Regions from separate parts of the Pediococcus claussenii ATCC BAA-344 genome, predicted to be linked through region 2. Evidence: predicted binding sites of a transcription regulator. Region 2 holds the regulator's gene; the other holds the start of a gene.
The links. Region 2 encodes CtsR, which represses protease genes until heat stress. Its sites were predicted from a motif close to TTGGTCAAAAAAGGTCAAANA; they were not measured.

Region 1 (11,855 bases), 730 kb from region 2:
AATAACGTTTACGTTGTTCGGTTGCGTAGCGGGGTTAAAGAATTATTAAAAGATCTTGATATTTTAGAAGATGATTTTCAAATTAATGAGATGGTTCCAGATGGAGTACTCACTTCTGAAGCAGAAATACGTTCCTATTTGCGAGGCGCTTTTTTAGCTGGGGGTTCTGTTAATAATCCTGAAACAAGTCGTTATCACCTTGAAATTTATTCACTTTACGAATCACATAATGATATGATCGCAAAATGGATAAATAAGCATGACTTGAATGCTAGAACTACTGAACGAAGAAGTGGTTATATAACTTATTTGAAGGAAGCAGAGCATATTGCCGATTTTTTACAATTAATTGGCGCAACAACGGCTATGCTCAAATTTGAAGATATGCGAATCATGCGCGATATGAGAAATTCAGTTAATCGTTTAGTTAATTGTGAAACTGCCAACTTAAATAAAGTAGCCAACGCTTCAATGAAGCAGATCGACAATATTGAATTTATTGATGATCAGGTTGGATTAGGTGAATTACCACCTAAATTGCGTGAAGTTGCTGAGGCTAGATTAGCGCATAAAGAGGTTAGTTTAAAAGAACTTGGCGAGTTAGTTCCAGGAGGGCCTATTTCAAAGTCTGGTATTAATCATAGATTGCGAAAAATAAATCAACTCGCGGAACAATTACGAGCATAACTAAAAAATATGTAGAAGAAAATGAGTCTTAAATGATGAGGATTAGCTATCATTTGAGACTCATTTTAATTTTATAATACTTAATGTTTTCTTGCGTATTGTTGAGAATCAGACTGGACATAAAAAAACACGGCAGAAGTCTGTCGTGTTTTAGAGAAACTCTATTTACTGATTTCAGAATTATTTTCCATAATACCATCAATCAAACCATAATCAACTGCATCTTGTGCAGTAAGATAATTATCGCGCTCAGTATCACGGTTAACAGTTTCAAAAGGTTGACCAGAATTTTCAGCTAAAATATGATTCAACTCTTTACGAGTTTTCAAAATCTGTTCGGCTGCAATTTCAATTTCCGTCTGTTGACCTTGTGCACCGCCAGAAGGCTGATGGATCATTACTTCTGAATGAGGAAGTGCAAAACGTTTCCCCTTAGTACCAGAAGAAGCAAGCACACTAGCCATAGAAGCTGCCATACCCATAACGATGGTTTGTACATCTGACTTGATAAAGCGCATTGTATCATAAATTGCAAGACCAGAAGTTACAACACCACCAGGTGAGTTAATGTAAAGGTAAATATCTTTTTCAGAATCTTGTGCGTCCAAGAATAATAGTTGGGCAATGATTGAGTTTGCTAAATCGTCATCAATCGCACCTGATAACATGATGATACGATCTTTTAGTAAGCGTGAATAAATGTCATAAGCACGTTCGCCACGTGATGATTGTTCAATAACTGTTGGGACCAAGTTCATAACTTAGTTGCCTCCTTTTTTAAACGAAAAATTATCTGTTAGATAACTAACATGATGATAGTGTAAAACAAAGGTCAAAAAAGGTCAAATGTTTTTGCTTATTTTTTGAAACAAAGTAGAAACATAGGTAGAATTATAACTAAGCAATGTAGTTGTAATTGTAAAAATAATTAATGCTATAATGGCAGCGGATACAATTGGCAAAAGCTTGAGAAAGTAAAAAGGCATTCCAAAAATTGAAATACCCCTTAAATAAAAATGTTTAGATTTTATGTAATATGCGCCATGTGGGAGTCGAACCCACAGCTCGAGAACCGGAATCTCACGTGCTATCCATTACACTAACGGCGCAAGTACAATAGAAATTTTACATTAGAGTAGTTTAAATAACAAGTGGTAATGGTGATTAAAATGGCAATGAAACAAGGAATTTCACAAAAACAACAACAAAAGCAGATTCAACGACTTGCAATGACTCAAACATTGCAGCAATCAATCCAAATGTTGCAATACAATGTAGAGGAGTTACAAGAATTCTTACAGCAAAAAGAATTAGAAAATCCGCTTATCAGTGTTGAGGTGAGTGATCAAACTAATGAATTTAGAAGTTCGTCGGTATTAAATAGTGAGGCTCATGATGCGTTAATCGAGCAGGCTGCAGGTTCTTCAACACAGTCCTTATTTGACTATTTACTCGATCAAGTTCATCTAACTATGAGAAATACACCACTGCGCCGGTTAGTCCAGTTCTTATTGGACTATGTTGATGAGAATGGTTATCTTCAAATTTCAAATGAGGACGTTATTGAAAAGACTGGTGCCTCACTTGTTTCGGTTAATGATGCCGTAACTTTATTACAGCAACTAGATCCACCTGGTGTTGGAGCTAGAGATTTAAGGGAATCATTGATGTTACAAACTGAAAATGATGAAGGATCACCAAGGATGGCCTATTTGGTTTTAGAAGAGAACTTTGATGAACTGGTTAATCGCGAATGGGATAAAATTGCAAAGAGCTACGATATGTTACTGACGGATGTCCAAGAAGTTTTTGATTATGTTAGAACATTAACACCCAAACCTGGAGCTGCATTTAGTTCACATGAATCTGCTTATGTTATACCTGATTTAATTTTGTTTGAAGATGAGGATGGTTCTTTGCGCTTGCAAACAACAAAGGCGGCACATCCAAAAGTAGAGTTTCAAAGTGCATACTTCAGTCAATTGGAGTCGGAGAATAACCAAGAAGTTGTGGAATATATTAGCGAAAAAAAAAGCGAATATGAATGGATTGCAAAAAGTCTGAATCAACGTGAGGAAACAATTTTACGTGTGGGGAAAATAATTACCAGTGTACAACTAGATTATTTTAAAACTAAGTCGAAGGAGTTAAAGCCACTTTTATTAAGAGACGTTGCAAATAAGTTACATTTACACGAGTCTACAATTTCTCGCGCAGTTAACGGTAAGTACATAGCTACGCCGATTGGGACTTTTGAACTCAAAAAATTCTTTAGTAATGCTGTAAGCAATGAAAATAACGAGCTCTCCTCTGATGCTGTAAAACAGAGAATCGCTCGTTTGATAGAAGAAGAGGATAAAGCTAAACCAATTTCTGATGCAAAAATCGGGAAAATTCTTGAAGAGAATAACATCAAAATCTCAAGAAGAACAGTGGCTAAATACCGTGAAAGTCTTGATATTCCATCGTCCTCGAAAAGGAAAAGATTTGAGTGAGTGCAACGTTTGCAAAATAAATACGGACTTGTTATAATCATCTTTGTAAGTGAGGTATGCAACAAAAGTTAATGCTTGAGTTTGTATGCCATTTATTTTCAAGTTGTTGGGTCGTTTTATGGCACACGTGGGCAATTGGCGTCCCAGTCAGGAGAGCTGGATCATGAGTAATCAACTAGAGCTACTTGAGTCGATTGTTCCGGAGATGGTTGACGGTTTTCTACGTCGGTATGACATTTTACGGGCGATTGCCCCTTTGGAGCCAGTTGGACGTCGTGTTTTGGCGGATCGGGTCCATTTAAGTGAACGAGTGCTACGAACCGAAACTGATACGCTGCGATCACAAGGATTAATTATTAGCTCACAAACTGGCATGTCATTGACCGAAGATGGTCGAAAAGTTGAAGAAGGACTAGAAGGTCTTGCTAATCAACTTTGGGGCCTAAAAAGTCGGGAAGACCAGTTGGCTTCTAAGCTGGGCATTGAACAATGTATAATTGTGCGAGGTAATAGTGACCGGCAGTGGGGTGTTACACAACAACTTGGATTTTCTCTGAATGAGGCGCTTGCAAAATGTTGCCGGAAGGGTAATAATACTATAGTGGTTATGGGTGGTTCAACAATGGCTGCTGTAGCCGCAGGTTTAACAACTGCTTTATCACGTGGACGTGGATTATTATTTGTCCCGGGACGTGGTGGAATGGGTGAATCAGTAAGACGACAGGCTAATTCAGTGGCTGCTACGATGGCTTCACAAACTGGTGGCCAGAGTCGTTCACTGTATATTCCAGAGCAGTTGAGTGAAGATACATATCATCCTTTGTTGAATGAGCCAAGTGTTAAAGCAGTAATGGATTTAATTGCTCGTGCGCAGGTGGCCATTCATGGTATTGGACGGGCGGATGATATGGCACGACGTCGTGAGATAGACGAAAAAACGCAAAGCTTGTTGCACGAAGCACATGCGATTGGCGAGGCTTTCGGATGTTTTTATGATAAAGATGGTAAGGTGGTTTACCGAGTGCCACGCCTTGGATTACAGCTTGAGGATGCCAAACATTTCAATCATGTAGTTGCAATTGCCAGTGGCTCAGATAAGGCTGAGGCAATTGACGCCTACATGAAGATTGCACCTAAACAAACGGTATTAATTACTGATGAGGGTGCTGCAAACTTGATTTTAAAAAAGTAGAGTCTTGTGATTTTACTTTTTAAAATAAATTATTTTTTAGATTCCTAAAGGAGGAAATCTTAGTTATGACTGTAAAGATTGGTATTAATGGTTTTGGACGCATCGGTCGTTTAGCTTTCCGTCGTATTTTTGAATTAGGCGCAAAGTCAAACGAAATCGAAGTTGTTGCTATCAACGATTTGACAAGCCCAGCATTGTTGGCACACTTGCTCAAATATGATTCAACACATGGTACTTTCCCTGCTGAGGTTAGTGCAACTGACGATTCAATCGTTGTTGACGGTAAGAAATACCGTGTTTATGCTGAACCAAAGGCACAAGATATTCCTTGGGTTAAGAATGACGGTGTTGACTTTGTACTTGAATGTACAGGTTTCTACACATCAAAAGAAAAATCACAAGCTCATTTGGACGCTGGCGCAAAACGCGTATTGATCTCAGCTCCTGCTGGTAGTGATCTTAAGACTGTTGTTTACAACGTAAACGATGATGTTTTAACTTCAGATGATCGTATCGTTTCTGCTGGTTCATGTACAACAAACTGTTTAGCACCAATGGCTTACTTCTTGAACAAAGAATTTGGTGTTAAGATTGCTACTATGACAACTGTTCATGCTTACACAAGTACTCAAATGTTACTTGATGGACCTGTTCGTGGTGGTAACTTCCGTGCTGCTCGTGCTGCTGCTGCTAATACAATTCCTCATACAACTGGTGCTGCTAAGGCTATCGGTCTTGTAATTCCTGAATTAAATGGTAAGCTTCAAGGACATGCACAACGTGTTGCTGTTGTTGATGGTTCATTGACAGAACTTGTTTCTATCTTGGACAAGAAAGTTACAGCTGACGAAGTAAACGAAGCTATCAAGAAGCATACTGAAGGTAACGAATCATTCGGTTGGAACGAAGACGAAATCGTATCAAGTGATATTATTGGTACAACTTATGGTTCAATCTTTGACCCAACACAAACAGAAGTTACTACAGCTGGCGACCAACAATTAGTTAAAACTGTTGCTTGGTACGACAACGAATACGGCTTTACTAGCCAAATGGTACGTACTTTATTGAAATTTGCTACTCTTTAAGATTAATTCTTAAATACTTGTAGATTTCAAACCGTCTAACGGTTTAAAAGACGGAGGGAGGTCGACTTCCTCCGTCTTTTTTAGTAAAAATGACTATATAATATAGGAGGCTATCAACGTGGCTAAGTTAACTGTTTCTGATTTAGATGTTAATGATAAAAAAGTTCTTATGCGTGTGGACTTTAATGTCCCTGTAAAAGATGGTGTAATTGGCGATGACAACCGTATTGTGGCTGCTCTTCCAACTATCAAATACATCATTGAAAATAATGGAAAGGCAATCTTGTTCTCTCATCTTGGTCGTATCAAGACTGAAGAAGACAAAAAAGCTTTGACACTTCGTCCTGTTGCACAACGTCTTTCTGACTTACTTGACAAGCCAGTTACGTTTGTACCAGTAACTCGTGGACAACAACTTGAAGATGCAGTTTCAAAAATGAAAGACGGCGACGTACTTTTATTTGAAAACACTCGTTTTGAAGATCTTGATGGTAAGAAGGAAAGTGGAAACGATCCTGAATTAGGTCAATATTGGGCATCTCTTGGCGATATGTTCGTTAATGATGCATTTGGTACTGCTCACCGTGCTCATGCTTCAAATGTCGGCGTTGCTGAAGCAATGAAGGCTGCTGGCAAACCAGTTGCTGCTGGTTACTTGATGGAAAAAGAAATCAAGTTTTTGGGTGAAGCTGTTGATGATCCAAAGCATCCATTTGTTGCAATTCTTGGTGGAGCAAAAGTTTCTGACAAGATTGGTGTAATCGATCACTTACTTGATAAAGCTGATAAAGTTATTATTGGTGGTGGTATGACATATACTTTCTACGCTGCTAAGGGAATGACAATCGGTAACTCACTTGTTGAAAAAGATAAGATCGACGTTGCTAAAGAAATCCTTGCAAAGGGTGGCGATAAAATCGTTCTCCCTGTTGACAGTGTAATTGCTGAAAAATTTGATAACGATGTTCCTAACAAAGTTGTTGAAGGCGATATTCCTGATGGTTACATGGCTCTTGACATTGGACCTAAATCAATTGCTGAATTCGAAGATGTTTTGAAGGATGCTAAGACTGTTGTATGGAATGGACCAATGGGTGTATTTGAAATGAGTAACTATGCTAAGGGAACTCTTGAAATTGGTAAGTTCCTTGGTACATTATCAGATGCTACAACAATTGTTGGTGGTGGTGATTCAACTGCTGCTGTTAAGCAATTGGGCGTTGGCGATCAGTTGACACATATTTCAACTGGTGGTGGTGCATCACTTGAATACCTTGAAGGTAAAGAATTACCTGGTATTGCTGCTATTTCAAACAAATAATTAAACCAATACCCAAGGCTGGCTTTTAGTCAGCCTTGTCGTATTACATAAGCATTTTATTAAGGAAAGGATGTTATTATTTTGCGTACTCCAATTATTGCTGGAAACTGGAAAATGAACAAAAACCCTGAAGAAACACAGGCTTTCTTAGAAGCTATCAAGGGTAAGTTACCGGATGCTAACGTCGTTGAATCTGTAATTGCAGCCCCTGCAATTGATTTAAACGCTTTGGTTTGGTTCTCTAAAGACGAAAACTTAAAGACTGCTGCTGAAAACAGTTACTTTGAAGATGAAGGTGCTTTTACTGGTGAAACTAGTCCTAAAGCTCTTTCAGAAATGGGTGTTGATTACGTTGTGATTGGACATTCAGAACGTCGTCAATATTTCCATGAAACTGACGAAGATATTAACAAGAAGGCTAAGGCTATTTTTCGTAACAACATGACTCCAATCGTGTGCTGTGGCGAAACTTTGGAACAACGTGAAGCTGGCGAAACAAATGATTTTGTCGCTGGTCAAATCACGAATGCTTTAAAGGATCTTTCTGCAGACCAAGTTGCTTCACTTGTAATTGCCTACGAACCAATTTGGGCAATCGGTACTGGTAAAACAGCTACAAGTGACCAAGCACAAGAAGTATGTCACGTAGTTCGTGAAACAGTTGCAAAACTTTACAACGACGAAGTTGCTGGTAAGGTTCGTATTCAATATGGTGGTAGTGTTAAGCCTGCTAACATTGTTGAATTAATGGGCAAGGAAGACATTGATGGTGGACTTGTTGGTGGTGCATCACTTGATCCAGAATCATTCCTTCAATTAGTTAACTATAAGGGTTAATTTAATAGCTCGTTTGTAATATAATATAACTGCGTAAGCAGATTAATAGTTAAGGAGAATTTAAAATGTCACTTATTACAGATATTTATGGACGTCAAGTCCTTGATTCACGTGGTAACCCAACTGTTGAAGTTGAAGTATATACTGAAGACGGTGGTTTTGGTCGTGGAATTGTTCCTTCAGGTGCTTCAACAGGTGAACATGAAGCTGTTGAACTTCGTGATGGCGACAAATCAAAATTCGGTGGAAAAGGTGTAGAAAAGGCTGTTGCTAATGTTAATGGCCCTATTGCTAAAGAAATCGTTGGTTTTGAAGTAACTGACCAAGTTGCTATTGATAAAGCTATGATTAAGTTAGATGGTACAGAAAACAAAGGTAAATTGGGTGCAAACGCAATCCTTGGTGTTTCACTTGCTGTTGCACGTGCTGCTGCTGATGAGTTACAAGTACCTCTTTACAACTACCTTGGTGGTTTTAACGCTCATGTTCTTCCAACACCAATGATGAATGTTATCAATGGTGGAGCACATTCAACTAACAAAGTTGATTTCCAAGAATTCATGATCATGCCTGTAGGTGCTGATTCTGTTACTGAAGCTATCCGTATGGGTTCAGAAACTTTCCATGCGCTTCAAGCATTGCTTTCAGCTGATGGTAAGGCAACTTCTGTTGGTGATGAAGGTGGATTTGCTCCTGACTTCGCTAACAATGAGGAACCTCTTCAATATCTTATCAAAGCTATTGAAAAAGCAGGTTACAAACCAGGTAAAGACGTTGCTATTGCAGTTGACGTTGCTGCTTCAGAACTTTGGGATGATGAAAACAAGAAGTACAAGTTGCGTTGGTCAACTGGTGAAGAGTTTGATACTCCTAGCTTCGTTAAATACCTTGAAGGTTTAGCTGACAAGTACCCAATCATTTCTATCGAAGATCCAATTGATGAAAATAATTGGGACGACTGGGTATCAATCACAAATGAACTTGGTAAGAAAGTTCAACTTGTTGGTGACGATTTCTTCGTTACAAACACGGACTACCTTGCTAAGGGAATTAAGATGGGTGCTGCTAACTCAATCCTTATCAAAGTTAACCAAATTGGTACTTTAACAGAAACTGTTGAAGCTATTGAAATGGCTAAAGAAGCTGGTTACACAGCTATCGTATCTCACCGCTCAGGTGAAACAGAAGATACAACAATTGCTGACTTGGTTGTTGCTACAAACGCTGGCCAAATCAAGACTGGTTCTATGAGTCGTACAGACCGTATTGCTAAGTACAACCAATTAATGCGTATTGAAGATCAACTTGGCGAAGTTGCAGAATACAAGGGTATTCACTCATTCTACAATCTTAGCGAAGATGCTCGTAACAGTGTAATTAACAAATAATTATTATTTGTAATTTGAAAGTCGAATCTTATTGATTCGACTTTTTTTGTTGATTTAAATTGACACAAACTATTTAACGTATTAATATATATTTGTAAACGAAAGCGTTAAATAGAGGGTGATATAATGCATGATGTTGATACAGGAATTTTTAATACACAAAATCCAGTTATTTTTTCAATTACAAAAGTTAATTATCAAAGATATATGACACGCGCTCAGATTAAGGTTAACGATATGTCATTTCCTGAAAATGATGTTCGTCCTAAGTTGCTTATTGAAGGAGCAATAAAATTGGGAAGAATGGTTCAACGTGGTGGAATGAATAACGGACAAGTTAACTTTAATGCAGATAATTTTACATTAGCAGATGATGCGGGTGAAGGATTAGCCGAGTATAAATATACTGATGTTGATTGGATTCAAGTTGGAGCTGTAATTTCAGAGGAGTTGAGTGGTTATCCTTTTGGATATTTATGGATGTTAATTACAGTTAAAGCAGGTGACGGGGAATTTCACATATTGAATTCTGATTTTAAAGTGTTGGATCAGTTGTTGCCACTTTGGAAAGATAAGCAAATAGTAGTTGAAGATCCACTAAGTGTAGTTCAAGAATGGCAGAATTATAACGAAAACGTTGATACTTTTAAAAAGTATTTTACAAATAAATATGAAAATCTACGTAAAAATACAAATTATCCAGTTGTAATTAAAGGAGAAAACCCAGTTTGGGGAGAAGACTAATCTTTACTGAATCATAGTGGCATTTATAGCCAAAATATGGTAAATTATAAAGTATGTAATACTACCGCACGAAGGAGATTATCCTATGTATTCAACGTTGATGACAGCTTTATTAATTCTTTCAGTAATTATTATCATTGCTGTTTTGATGCAACCTTCAAAGAATGAGAGTTCTCTAGCTTCACTTTCAGGTGGTGCTAGCGAATTGTTTAGTCAACAAAAAGCCCGTGGCTTTGAGGCTTTTATGCAAAAAGTTACAGCTATTTTGCTTGTGTTGTTCTTTGTAGTTGCAATCGCTATGGTATATGTATCAGCACATTAGAGAGAATATTCTGAAAAAGCGGGGCAAATTGACTTTGTCTCGCTTTATTTTATATAAATGGAGTAAACAATGGAAAGTAATAAACTACAAGCATCGATTTTAAACTTTTTACAAAAGTTTCCAAAGCGTTCGTTTACGGCTGAAGAAATTTTTAAGGGATTAGAATTGGAAGGTGCTAGCGTTTTTAATTTATTAGTAAAAGAACTAGCAAAAATGGAGCGTTCTGAGAAAGTCGCTATCACTAGGGAGGACAAGTTTAAGTTGGCAACGCCAAAGAATCAGTTGCTAGTTGAAGGAGTCTTTCATGGTAATGATCGTGGATTTGGCTTTGTATCGGTTGAAGATGATGATATTGACGATATCTACATCAATGAGGATCATACCGCTTACGCCTTAAATAACGATATCGTTGAAGCTAAGATCATTCGTCCATCAAAGAAGGGTGACGATCGTGGACCTGAAGGAATTGTCAAAAAAATTGTCGAGCGTAACTTTACGCAGGCAGTAGGTACTTTTGAATATGCACCTGAACCAGATAAAAACGTTTTGGGGCATATTGCGATTCGCGACAAAAAACTTTCAAGTTATCAGTTTGACGTCTTAGATGGTGGAATTCATCCTGAAAATGGAGCTGTAATAACTGTTAGTGTTACCCAATATCCTAAACCTAATTCACCTAAATTAATTGCGGGTATTGCAGTGGAAACAATCGGGTATAAAGACGATCCTGGGGTCGATATTTTACAGATTATTTACCAACACGATGTTCCAGTTGATTTTCCCGAAGATGTTTTGGAAGAAATCAAAGATATTCCGGATTATGTTACGGAAGATGAAAAAGTTGGCCGCGTTGATTTAACTGATGAAGTTTTGGTTACAATTGATGGTGATGATTCCAAAGATTTTGATGACGCTGTTGCGGTTACAAAACTTGATAATGGTAATTATCGTTTATTAGTTAGCATTGCGGACGTTTCACATTATGTTAAAGAGGGATCGCCACTGGATAAAGAAGCCTATCGTCGTAGTACGAGTGTATATCTGACTGATCGGGTTGTTCCAATGTTACCACGCAAGTTATCAAATGGAATTTGTTCTTTAAATCCTGATGTCGAACGTCTTTCAATGACCAGTGAAATGGAAATAAATCCAGAAGGTAAAACTGTTAAACACCGAATTTACCCGAGCGTTATGCGGTCACATGCTCGCTTAACATATAATAATGTGAATAAAATCTTAGAGTCGGACGACGAAAAGACACGTGAACGTTATGCAGATCTAGTTCCAATGTTAGAATTGATGGCAGAACTTCATAAGATTCTTTTAAAGAAGCGTAAACATCGTGGGGCTATTGAGTTTGATGATAATGAGGCTCAAATCATCGTTGACGAAACTGGTCATCCAACTGATATTAAGATTAGAGTACGTGGAACTTCCGAACGAATGATTGAATCATTTATGTTGGAAGCAAATGAAACAGTTGCGGAACATTATTATTCTGAGCATGTTCCTTTCTTATATCGTGTGCATGAAACTCCAGATGGAGAAAGAATGTTGTCATTTTTTGAATTTTTGACAAATTTTGGTCATGTTGTAAAGGGAAGCCCTAAGGATTTAAAGCCCAAAATGCTGCAAGGAGTTTTGAAGCAGGTTGCTGGTACACCGGAAGAAGCAATGATTTCGGTAATGATGTTACGAAGTATGAAACAAGCCAAGTATGATGCACAATCGCTAGGACATTTTGGATTAGCTGCTAAGTATTATACTCATTTCACTTCGCC
Region 2 (11,855 bases):
TGTTTAAGCGTCGAAGAAACATTCCGTGATTTTTGAATGTTTGAAGAACTAAATATTGAATTGGCAGCATCTCTAGCTTGAAACCATTTACGTACTCCAAAGATAACTAAGAAAATTACCAAAATTGAAGCAACAATTAAAGCGATTCTACGCTTTCTTTTATCAAATTTAAATCGCTTATTTAAATGAGACAATTCATTTTTGCTTTCATCCGAATTGTCCCTATGCAGTCGATTTAAACTGAGGTAATGATTACCCGATTTTCTTTTTGAATTGGAACGTTTTTCTCTAGGATCCATAAAAACAGAACTCCTCTGCAACTGAATAGTTAACTCAATGTATTCTATCAAAATTAGGTATTCACAAGAACGCCTAAAGATTACTTTTAGCAAAGCTTAATAAACGAAGTTAAGTATACCATATTGATTTAATTACAATATTTCATCGATCCAGTTCAAAGCGAGCGCCGGCCACTTAGCAATTCGGGAGTTAATCATATCGTCATTTCTAGCAGTTAACTTATTTGCCAATGCCATACCATGTGGACCATGTGAGAAGATATGAATTTCAGTAGTTACTCCGGCATTTACCAATGCTTGATAGTATTTTAAACTGTTTTTCGAAGGCACAAGTTGATCATCTTGGGTAGTCCAAATAAAACTTGGTACGTTGGAAGCTGTGACGTTTTGATCTGCAGCGTAGCGTTCGGGTTCATTTGTCCATTTTACAAGAGTTGCTGAATCTGGGAATCCTAGGAAGGGACTAATTACTGGATATCCTAAAATTGTAGCAGCCACTTTTAATTGGTCATGGGTTGAATCTACTTTTTGGGATAGCCATTCGGAGTTCCAATAGTTATTGTAGTTGCTTACGATGTGTCCACCAACAGAAAAGCCCATTAATATAATTTTTGACGGATCGATATTCCAATCATTAGAATGGCTTTTGGCATAAACGACAGATTGAGCTAGTTCAATAATGGGATTTGGAAACAGCGGTTCTTTTTCACCTATAAACGAATATCGTAAAATAGCAACTTGAAAGCCTGCTGCGATGAAACGTAGTGCAACAGTTTCGGATTGTTCAGTTGGAATATGGGTGTAGCTTCCTCCGGGAACGAAAATTAATAGTGGACGGTTTTTAATTTTTCCAGTTGCGTCTGTCTCTTGTAGATAACTTGTTAATGTTGCCGAACTGTTAGAACTGAGTGTAATGGTGTTTACTTGCATAAAAATGCCTCCTAGCTAATTGTCAAAGAATTAAAGTTACGATGACAAGTTATATATTTACTATTTGTAATAGTTTCTATTGTATAGTATTTGTATGAACTTAGAGGAGATATTGTATCATGAATATAGAACTAAGAAGGACTACGACCGCAGATTTCAATCGTTATTTTGAAATATTATCAAATAAAGAAGTTCCGCAAGAAGTAGGCTTGCCCCGATTTGATAGCGAAATTGCAAAGCAAATTCACTTCAATGCAGTTCTAAGTAATCGTTTTAGTTATGGGATTTTTGAGTCGGAAAATTTTATTGGAATTATTACATTAAGTCCAAATATACCGGATGAGGGAATCTTTGAGCTAGGATATTTTTTAGATAAATATTTTTGGAACCAACACATAATGACGGATGCGATCAGAAAATTTATTGGGATCATAAAAAATGCTGACCCTCTAATTACTGTAATGATTGCCAATACATGGGTTACCAATGTTGCATCAAAAAAAGTGCTTGAGAATAATGGTTTTCATTTTAGTGAACAAATCATCGAAACATCAGCATACGATTTTTTGCCGCATAAGGTTGATCAATTCAAATTGAACCTTGCGGAATGGTAATAAATTCTCTATAATCAAATACATCGAAAGAAGAGGTTGCTTCAAACATTAGTAGGTGATTAAGACGAAAAGCGTCGAAGATGTCATGCGAAAGGGTGCGAAGCCGAAACTAGCATGCGCTTTTTCAATTGTTGGTTGGGGCACATTTTAACAGAGTGTGAACTGTCGTAACCAGATACGGTTGCGGAGCGCTATCTACGATTTGACTAGTGATACTAACGGGTCTTTTTGTGAGCGGATGCTTTCAAGAAGACTTTTTTTATTGCATAAAGGTTGAAATTAGCGCCTTCTGCGAATTTTAAGGAGGTCATTTTATGGCAAAGGAAGTTGAGGAAAACAATCAAGTTGAAAGAGCGCTTAAAACCCGCCATATTTCAATGATTGCGTTAGGAGGAAGTATTGGAACTGGTTTATTTGTTGCAAGTGGATCAGCCATTTCAACAGCCGGTCCTGGTGGAGCATTATTTGCGTATGTTGCAATGGGAATTATGGTGTACTTCTTAATGACAAGTTTGGGAGAAATGGCAACTTATATGCCAGTCTCTGGTTCGTTTGCAACGTATTCAACTAAATATGTTGATCCGGCGTTTGGATTTGCCATGGGTTGGAATTATTGGTTTAATTGGGCAATAACTGTAGCCGTTGACATTAGTACAATTTCACTTATTATGAAATTTTGGCTACCAGATATTCCAGGATGGATATGGAGTATGGTGGCTTTAGTGGTAATCTTTTTAGTTAATGCTTTGACAGTTAAGGCTTTTGGTGAAGCGGAATACTGGATTGCCATAATTAAAGTTGTAACAGTTATTGTATTCTTGATTGTAGGTGTTTTGACGATTGTTGGAATTATGGGTGGACATGCAACACTACTTGAAAACTTCGTGTATAAAAAAGCACCGTTTGTTGGTGGTATTCCATCGGTTTTGGGTGTTTTTGTAGTTGCAGGTTTTTCGTTTCAAGGAACCGAATTAATCGGAATTACAGCTGGGGAGTCTGAAACTCCTGAAAAAAGCGTTCCTAAGGCAGTTAACCAAGTCTTCTGGCGAATTTTGCTTTTTTATATTCTCGCAATTTTTGTTATTGCATGTATCGTTCCATACACAAGCCCAGATTTATTAGGGTCCTCAGCCAGCGACATTAAAATTAGTCCGTTTACTCTAGTGTTTAGAAGAGCGGGATTAGCTGGGGCTGCTGGCGTTATGAATGCTGTTATTTTGACGTCTGTTCTGTCATCAGCAAATTCGGGTATGTATGCCTCAACAAGAATGCTTTATTCGATGGCTAAACAAGGATATGCGGCTAAGTTCTTCGAAAGAACTACAAAACGTGGAATTCCCTTGGCAGCTCTTGTTGGTACAACAATTGTTGGATTGCTAACGTTTATTGCAAGTATTGAAGGACCTGAGATTTATATGTGGCTCGTTGCAGCAAGTGGTTTAACTGGATTTGTTGCTTGGGTAGGGATTGCAGTATCTCATTGGCGGTTTAGAAGAGCCTACGTTAAGCAGGGAAAAGATTTAGCAGATTTAAAATACCGTGCTAAATGGTTCCCAGTTGGTCCTTTGTTTGCTTTTGTTTTAAGTATTGTTGTTATTATTGGACAGGATTTAGACGCAGTTAAACATTTGAATTGGGAAGCAATGGGTATTACTTACATGTCGATCCCACTATTCATTATTTTGTTCCTATACTATAAGATAAAATACAAGACTCATTTGATTCCGTTAGATGAAGTTGATCTAAGCAAACCAGATATCACTAAAGAATAGAAAAATCAAGATATTGTTTTGAATCAGAATGATGATACAATATGTAGTGCTGATGTTATGAATAGTTACTATAGATGAACATTATTTTTAATTCAAAAGGGGAACAAACATGATTGCATTATCAGGACCAATTGGGGCAGGGAAAACAACTCTTACCGAGTTACTTACTAAGCATTGGGATAGCCAAGCTTATTATGAGTCAGTTGACGATAACAAGATTTTGCCGTTATTTTACAAAGATCCAAAACGGTACGCATTTTTGCTTCAGATTTATTTTTTAAATAAGCGGATGGATAGTATCAAGGCTGCCTCTGGCTTGTCGCGAAGCGTAATGGATCGTTCAATTTATGAGGATTCACTGTTGTTTCATTTAAATGCCGACATGGGTAGAGCAACTGATACAGAAGTTTCAATCTATGATTCACTGTTAAGTAACATGATGGAAGAATTGCCTAGGCTTTCATATCAGAAAAATCCTGATTTGTTAATTCATATTGATATTTCTTTTGATACAATGTTAAAGCGAATTAAAAAAAGGGGTCGATCATATGAGCAGATTGATGCCGATCCTGAATTGTACGATTATTATAAGACTTTGAATCAACGTTATGTTAAGTGGTTTGACAAATATGATCAAAGTCCCAAGATTAAGATTAACGGTGATCAACTTGATTTTGTTGAGAGTGTTGATGCACGTGCTAAGGTTTTAGATCTAATTGATGCAAAAGTTGCAGAAATGTAATTAATTACGTACAATGTCTTTAGAGAAAACGCGATACGTTTAAAGTAGGTTAACAGAGAGGCGATGTTGATGGGAGTCGCTAACCGAAACTCCGACGTTGAATGCGGGTGAGTAGTGTCACACGGTGATTCCGTTATCATCTCTTTTGAGTGTACTGTATTTTTGCAGTGAACTTGGGTGGTACCGCGAAACGAGCCTCTTCGTCCCATGATTTTTGGGAGAGAGGCTCGTTTTTTTATGATATAAGGAGGAATTTATATGTTAGATTTAAAGCTAATTAGAAATAATCCAGATGATATTAAGGCTAAGTTGGCTACACGTGGTGTAAAAGGCGAGACAATTGACAAGTTAATTGCAAAGGATGAAGAACGGCGTGATTTAATCGTTAAAAGTGAAAATTTAAAAAAGTTACGCAACGAGGTTTCTGATCAAATTTCGCTTAAGAAACGTCAAAAAGAAGATGCAACAGAACAAATCAAGGAAATGCAATCCGTAAGTAAGGATATTAAAGAACTCGATGAAAAACTACAGAACTCAGCCAAAGAGGTTGATGATATGGCTGCGCATTTACCAAATATTCCACATCCAGACGTTCCAGTTAGTCTAACGGAAGAGGGAAGCGTTGAATTGCGCAAGGACGGTCAACCAAGAAAGTTTGACTTTGAACCAAAACCTCATTGGGAAATCGGTGAAAAACTTGGAATCTTGAATTTTGAACGAGCAGCTAAAGTTTCAGGAAGCCGTTTTGTTTATTATATTGGGGATGGAGCTCGATTAGAACGAGCTATATACAATTTTTTCCTAGATCAAAATAACAAAGCTGGTTTTACTGAAGAGATTACACCATATATGGTGAATGATGCTTCAATGTTTGGTACCGGACAGTTTCCTAAGTTCAAGGAAACACACGCAGGATATGAGATTGCTGGTGAAAACTTAACTTTAATTCCTACTGCTGAGGTACCTTTGGTAAATTATTATCGTGATGAAATTTTAGATAATGAACAACTACCTATTAATGTAACGGCTTTATCACCTGCATTTCGTTCGGAGGCCGGAAGTGCTGGTCGCGACACTCGGGGGTTGATCCGGATGCACCAATTTAATAAAGTGGAAATGGTTAAAGTAGTAAGACCTGAAAATTCCTGGAATGAGTTAGAAAATCTAACTGAACATGCTGAAAGCTTATTGCACAAGTTGGATCTTCCTTATCGTGCAATCACGTTGACTACCAGTGATATGAGTTTCACTGCTGCAATGACTCATGATTTGGAGGTTTGGATCCCAGCCCAAAATACTTACCGCGAGATATCAAGTTGTTCAAACTGTACAGATTTCCAAGCTCGTCGTGCCCATATTAGGTATCGCGATGAAAATGATAAGCTACAATATGTGCATACTTTGAATGGTTCCGGTTTGGCTGTTGGACGCACAGTAGCTGCAATTTTGGAAAACTTCCAAAACGAAGATGGTTCCGTAAATATTCCTGAAGCATTGGTCCCTTACATGGGTGGGCAAACAGTTATTAAATAATGCTAGTGAGATTAGAATGATGCGAGCTCCTGTTGATGATTTATTCATTGAATTGGAGTTCGTTTTTTGATGTTTTGTTTTAAAGGTAACCTTTAAAACATAAGATATTTACAAATAAAAACTATTTGATTCTTCATTATTTTCAAAAACATGTTGACAGATGAACCATTAATCGGTAATATTTATAAATGTGTTCACGGAGGATTAGCTCAGCTGGGAGAGCATCTGCCTTACAAGCAGGGGGTCACAGGTTCGAACCCTGTATCCTCCATGGAACTTCGGTTCTATGGTACCATCCATTATGAACATGTTTGCGGGCGTGGCGGAATTGGCAGACGCGCAAGATTTAGGTTCTTGTATCGAAAGGTGTGGGGGTTCGAATCCCTTCGCCCGCATTGTGAGGCCGACTTAGCTCAGTTGGCAGAGCACCTGTCTTGTAAACAGGGGGTCGGAGGTTCGAATCCTCTAGTCGGCATTTTATTTTTTTGCGGAAGTAGTTCAGTGGTAGAACATCACCTTGCCATGGTGGGGGTCGCGGGTTCGAATCCCGTCTTCCGCTTTTTGCACCCATAGCGCAATTGGATAGAGTGTCTGACTACGAATCAGAAGGTTGCAGGTTCGACTCCTGCTGGGTGCATCGTTTACCAGAATGTTGAAAAACGTTCTGGTTTTTATTTACACTTTTTCCGTTAGTGCTAAAATAAATATATTACGGGAAGTAGCTCAGCTTGGTAGAGCACCACGTTCGGGACGTGGGGGTCGCAGGTTCAAATCCTGTTTTCCCGATTTGGTTGGAACTGTTGCAAAACTTGATTTTGAAACGGTTCTTTTTTTGTCTCATGATTTTTTAGAAATAAAGACTTGTTAATATGCTGGTTAAATGTATGACAGATTTAAGTTAGTACTATTTTTTTGCATTTTAATAAAATTCTCGTATAATGATAGTCAACATTAGTCAAAGCTTGGAGGTGATTGCAGTGCAAGGACAAAATATTTCGGATATCATTGAACGATATTTGAAAAGCATTCTCGCTGATTCTGAGGAGGTCGAGATTCGACGTTCAGAAATAGCCAATCAATTTGACGTTGTTCCGTCGCAGATTAATTATGTGATTAAAACACGCTTTACTATCCAAAATGGGTATGTAGTTGAAAGTAAGCGTGGTGGTGGCGGTTATATCAGAATTGAAAAAGTTAACTTACTAGAGGATATAGATGTATTAGATTCATTGATCGAGGTTATTGGTGATTCGATTAATGCTCGCGATGCCACTTCAATCATCGGTAGTTTATATGAAGATGATGTTCTGAATAAACGTGAAATGAATCTGGTATTATCTGCTATTGATAAAACGACACTTGCTTTTGGTGATCGTGATATTGAAAACAAGATTCGAGCACGTATTTTAATTGGTATCTTAAATCACTTAAGGTATGAGGATTAAGAAAGTTTGGTGGGGACATGGATAACTTATTTACACCCAGTGCAAAAAATGTATTAATGATTGCACAGGAACAAGCAAAGAAATTCAAACATCCAGCAGTTGGAACTGAGCATTTATTACTAGCACTCACAATTGAGCAAAATGGAGTTGCTAAAAGTGTATTGGACCAATTTAACGTTCAAGAAGTGGATGTAACAGAAGAAATTGAAAGTTTCACAGGATATGGTAACCTGACTTCTCGTAAGAATGATTACTTACCTTATTCTCCTAAGGCAAAAGAAATTTTGAGTTTGGCAGGTGACGAAGCTAAACAATTAAAGTCAAGCAAGATTGGAACTGAGCATTTGCTATTGGCCCTGTTACAGGATGATTCGATTTTATCGTCTAGAATTCTAGCAGCGCTTGATATTAGTGTGAGCGATGTGCAAAAGGTTGCGCTACGTAAGCTTGGTGTTAATCCAGCGGTGCGCGCTCGTCAAGCTCGTCAACGTCAAACTAATGGTGGGCAAAGTAGTGCAACGCCAACTTTAGATTCAGTTGCAAGAGACCTAACTGAAATGGCCGCAGAAGGGCAGATTGACCCTGTTGTTGGACGTAGTAAGGAAGTCCGACGAGTTATTCAGATATTAAGCAGGAGAACTAAGAATAATCCTGTATTGATTGGGGAACCAGGGGTTGGTAAAACTGCTATTGCTGAAGGATTGGCACAAAGAATCGTAGATGGTGATGTTCCCGAAGATATGCAGAATAAACGTCTGATGATGCTTGAAATGGGCTCTTTAGTGGCTGGTACAAAGTATCGTGGTGAATTTGAGGATCGTTTAAAAAAGGTGATTGAAGAGATTCGTACTGATAAAGGTATCATTCTCTTTATCGATGAATTGCACACTTTGATAGGTGCTGGTGGCGCAGAAGGGGCTATTGATGCTTCCAATATTTTGAAGCCTGCATTAGCCCGTGGCGAACTACAAACGATTGGTGCCACAACTCTAAATGAATACCAAAAATATATTGAATCAGATGCCGCCTTAGAACGACGCTTTGCGAGAGTTGAGGTAAACGAACCTACTGAGGATGAAGCAATTCAGATTTTGAAGGGGTTACGAGGTAAGTATGAAGAACACCATCACGTTGAAATAACTGATGAAGCAATTGTGGAAGCAGTAAAACTATCTTCACGTTATATTTCAGATCGTTACCTTCCTGATAAGGCAATTGATTTAATTGATGAGGCTGCCGCTAAGATTAGGATTGACGGCTCTGAAAAACCAGATTCAAAGAGCAAAAACGAGGCCAAGCTGGCAGAGTTGCGTCAGGAAAAAGAGGACGCAATTGATGCTCAAGAGTTTGAAAAAGCAGCTACAATTCGTGAAAAAGAGTTTAAGCTTGCTAAAAAAGTGGAAAAACAGAACAACGACAGTGAAAAGGCCGATAGTAAGAATGAGTATGATTTAGTTGAAACGGCGGAAAGTGTTGCTGAAATCGTTTCTGACTGGACAGGGGTTCCGTTAACTCATTTGGAACAAGCTGAATCAGATCGCCTAATTAATTTAGAAAAAACTCTGCATGAGCGAGTTATTGGACAAGACGAAGCGGTGTCGGCTGTTGCACGTGCAATAAGAAGAGCACGTTCTGGGCTAAAGGATCCTAAGCGACCTATTGGTTCGTTTATGTTTCTTGGACCTACAGGAGTTGGTAAAACCGAGTTAGCCAAGACTTTGGCTGATGTAATGTTTGGTTCTGAAGATAACATGATTCGAATTGATATGTCTGAGTACATGGAAAGGTATAGTACGAGTCGTTTAGTTGGTTCGGCGCCTGGATACGTCGGATATGATGAAGGTGGACAACTTACTGAACAGGTTCGACGTAAACCTTACTCAGTTGTGTTATTCGATGAGGTTGAAAAAGCACATCCCGATGTATTTAATCTCCTTTTGCAAGTACTTGACGATGGATTTTTAACTGACTCCAAGGGACGCAGAGTCGATTTTCGAAATACTATTTTGATAATGACTTCTAACCTAGGTGCAACAGCATTACGTGATGAAAAGTCTGTTGGCTTTGCAGCTAAGAATGCTTCTGAAGATTACAATGCAATGTCTGCTAAGGTTCGTGAGATTTTAAAGCAGAGTTTCCGTCCAGAATTCTTGAACCGGATTGATGAAACGATTATTTTCCATTCACTTACTAAGGAGGAATTACATTCAATTGTTAAATTAATGGCAAAAGATGTGATTTTGAGAATGAGTGAGCAGGGCATTAATACTAAGTTGACACCTGCCGCAATTGATGCAGTTGCAGATGCTGGATTTGATCCAGAGTTTGGGGCACGACCAATTAGGAGGGCTTTACAAACTGACGTTGAGGATAAATTGAGTGAATTAATTTTATCAGGTGAAGCTACTGTAGGTGATGACGTGACGGTCGGTGCGAGAAACGGGAAAATCACATTTAAGGTTTCTTCGGTACAAAAAAATAAAGTAAATAATTAATATAGTTGAGTGAGCTTGCCGTTTGACAAGACAAGGAAAAGTGGTTAAACTGTAATCTGTATATGTAAGTGATGCATATGGTACAGGGCGATCTATTGTCCGCTCTTGACCTGTATAGAAAAAGCAAAAACGATTCTTTTAAGTGAGTTGTTTTTGGTTTTTTTTTGCAAAAAAACAAGTCAATAGTGTAATTGTAATCAAACTGTAACATTATGTATTGGATTAATTTGGAGAGGTGACAAACTTGGCAGGACATTTAGTTAAATATGGAAAACGTCGTACTCGCCGAAGCTATGCTCGAATCAAGGAAGTACTTGATCTTCCTAATTTGATTGAGATTCAATCGGACTCATATCAATGGTTCTTGGATGAAGGGCTTCGTGAGATGTTCAACGATATTATGCCAATTGATGATTTCGCAGGAAATCTATCATTGGAATTTGTTGATTATCAACTATTAGAACCAAAGTATACCGTTGATGAAGCTCGTGAACATGAGGCAAATTATTCGGCTCCACTGCACGTTACTTTACGATTAACCAACCACGAAACTGGCGAGATTAAGTCGCAAGACGTGTTCTTTGGTGATTTTCCATTAATGACAGAACAAGGAACGTTTATTATTAATGGGGCAGAACGTGTTATTGTTTCCCAGTTGGTTCGCTCACCTGGTGTTTACTATAACGTTGAAAACGACAAAAATGGTCGTAAAATTTGGGGAACTACTGTAATTCCTAACCGTGGAGCTTGGTTGGAATATGAAACAGATGCTAAAAATATTTCGTATGTTCGAATTGACCGTACACGTAAGATTCCAATGACAGAATTGATACGTGCACTTGGTTTTGGCTCTGATGAAGAAATTATTGATATTTTAGGTGGATCAGATAGTCTTGATTTCACTCTTGATAAAGATGTTCATAAGAATCCAGAAGATTCACGTGTTGCGGAATCTTTAAAAGATATTTACGAACGTTTGCGTCCTGGTGAACCTAAGACTGCAGATAGTTCACGTAGCCTTTTAACAGCACGTTTCTTCGATCCTAAGCGTTATGATATGGCACCTGTGGGTCGTTATAAGGTTAACAAGAAGTTGAGTTTAAAGACTCGTTTGCTTGGAATGACATTGGCTGAAACTTTAGCTGACCCTGATACTGGTGAGATTATTGCTAAAAATGGTGATGTAATTTCAAAAGATGTTATGAAGAAGTTAAGTCCATTCTTAGATCGTAACGACTTTAAGACTGTGACTTATCAGCCTTCAAGTGAAGCGGTTGTCACTGAACCAATGTTGATTCAAACTATTAAAATTCAAGATCCTAGTGATCCTGAGCGTGAATTGAAGATGATTGGCAATGGCAACATTGATTTAAGTCTTAAGCACATCACACCAGCGGATATTATTGCGTCAATGAATTACTTCTTCTTGTTGCAAGAAGGTATTGGTAGTACAGATGATATTGATCATTTGGGTAACCGTCGTATTCGCTCTGTTGGTGAACTTCTTCAAAATCAATTTAGAATTGGTTTGTCAAGAATGGAACGTGTTGTTCGTGAAAGAATGTCAATTCAGGATGCTGAAACTGTTACACCACAACAATTGATTAATATCCGTCCTGTTGTGGCCTCAACTAAGGAATTCTTTGGTTCTTCACAATTATCACAATTCATGGATCAAACTAACCCACTTGGAGAACTTTCGCATAAGCGTCGTTTATCTGCGCTTGGACCTGGTGGTTTGACTCGTGACCGTGCTGGATATGAAGTTCGTGATGTTCACTATACGCATTATGGTCGTATGTGTCCGATTGAAACTCCTGAAGGACCTAATATTGGTTTGATTAATAACTTGGCCTCATATGGAAAAATCAATCGTTACGGCTTTATTGAAACACCATATCGTCGTGTTTCATGGGATGATCATAAGGTTACAGACCGAATTGACTACCTTACTGCTGATGAAGAAGATCAATTTGTTATTGCGCAAGCTAACTCTACTTTAAATGACGATGGCTCATTTGTTGA

Region 1: a site for CtsR is predicted at 1,516-1,536, ahead of clpP (ATP-dependent Clp endopeptidase proteolytic subunit ClpP). Genes of this name have one in related genera too.

Annotation. Positions count from the first base shown of each region.
Region 1 is NC_016605.1:549,971-561,825, forward strand. It holds gene whiA (DNA-binding protein WhiA) at 1-687, shown strand, start outside; gene clpP (ATP-dependent Clp endopeptidase proteolytic subunit ClpP) at 849-1,445, opposite strand; tRNA gene PECL_RS02600 (tRNA-Arg) at 1,725-1,796, opposite strand; gene rpoN (RNA polymerase factor sigma-54) at 1,857-3,182, shown strand; gene PECL_RS02610 (sugar-binding transcriptional regulator) at 3,346-4,374, shown strand; gene gap (type I glyceraldehyde-3-phosphate dehydrogenase) at 4,440-5,462, shown strand; gene PECL_RS02620 (phosphoglycerate kinase) at 5,581-6,783, shown strand; gene tpiA (triose-phosphate isomerase) at 6,865-7,620, shown strand; gene eno (phosphopyruvate hydratase) at 7,686-9,008, shown strand; gene PECL_RS02635 (hypothetical protein) at 9,135-9,752, shown strand; gene secG (preprotein translocase subunit SecG) at 9,838-10,074, shown strand; gene rnr (ribonuclease R) at 10,144-11,855, shown strand, end outside.
Region 2 is NC_016605.1:1,276,723-1,288,577, reverse strand. It holds gene PECL_RS06375 (LCP family protein) at 1-299, opposite strand, end outside; gene PECL_RS06370 (lp_1002 family arylesterase) at 432-1,229, opposite strand; gene PECL_RS09740 (GNAT family N-acetyltransferase) at 1,349-1,843, shown strand; lysine riboswitch at 1,866-2,045, shown strand; gene PECL_RS06360 (amino acid permease) at 2,158-3,615, shown strand; gene PECL_RS06355 (deoxynucleoside kinase) at 3,725-4,357, shown strand; gene serS (serine--tRNA ligase) at 4,616-5,890, shown strand; tRNA gene PECL_RS06345 (tRNA-Val) at 6,089-6,161, shown strand; tRNA gene PECL_RS06340 (tRNA-Leu) at 6,204-6,285, shown strand; tRNA gene PECL_RS06335 (tRNA-Thr) at 6,293-6,365, shown strand; tRNA gene PECL_RS06330 (tRNA-Gly) at 6,378-6,449, shown strand; tRNA gene PECL_RS06325 (tRNA-Arg) at 6,454-6,527, shown strand; tRNA gene PECL_RS06320 (tRNA-Pro) at 6,603-6,676, shown strand; gene PECL_RS06315 (CtsR family transcriptional regulator) at 6,868-7,335, shown strand; gene PECL_RS06310 (ATP-dependent Clp protease ATP-binding subunit) at 7,353-9,830, shown strand; gene rpoB (DNA-directed RNA polymerase subunit beta) at 10,075-11,855, shown strand, end outside.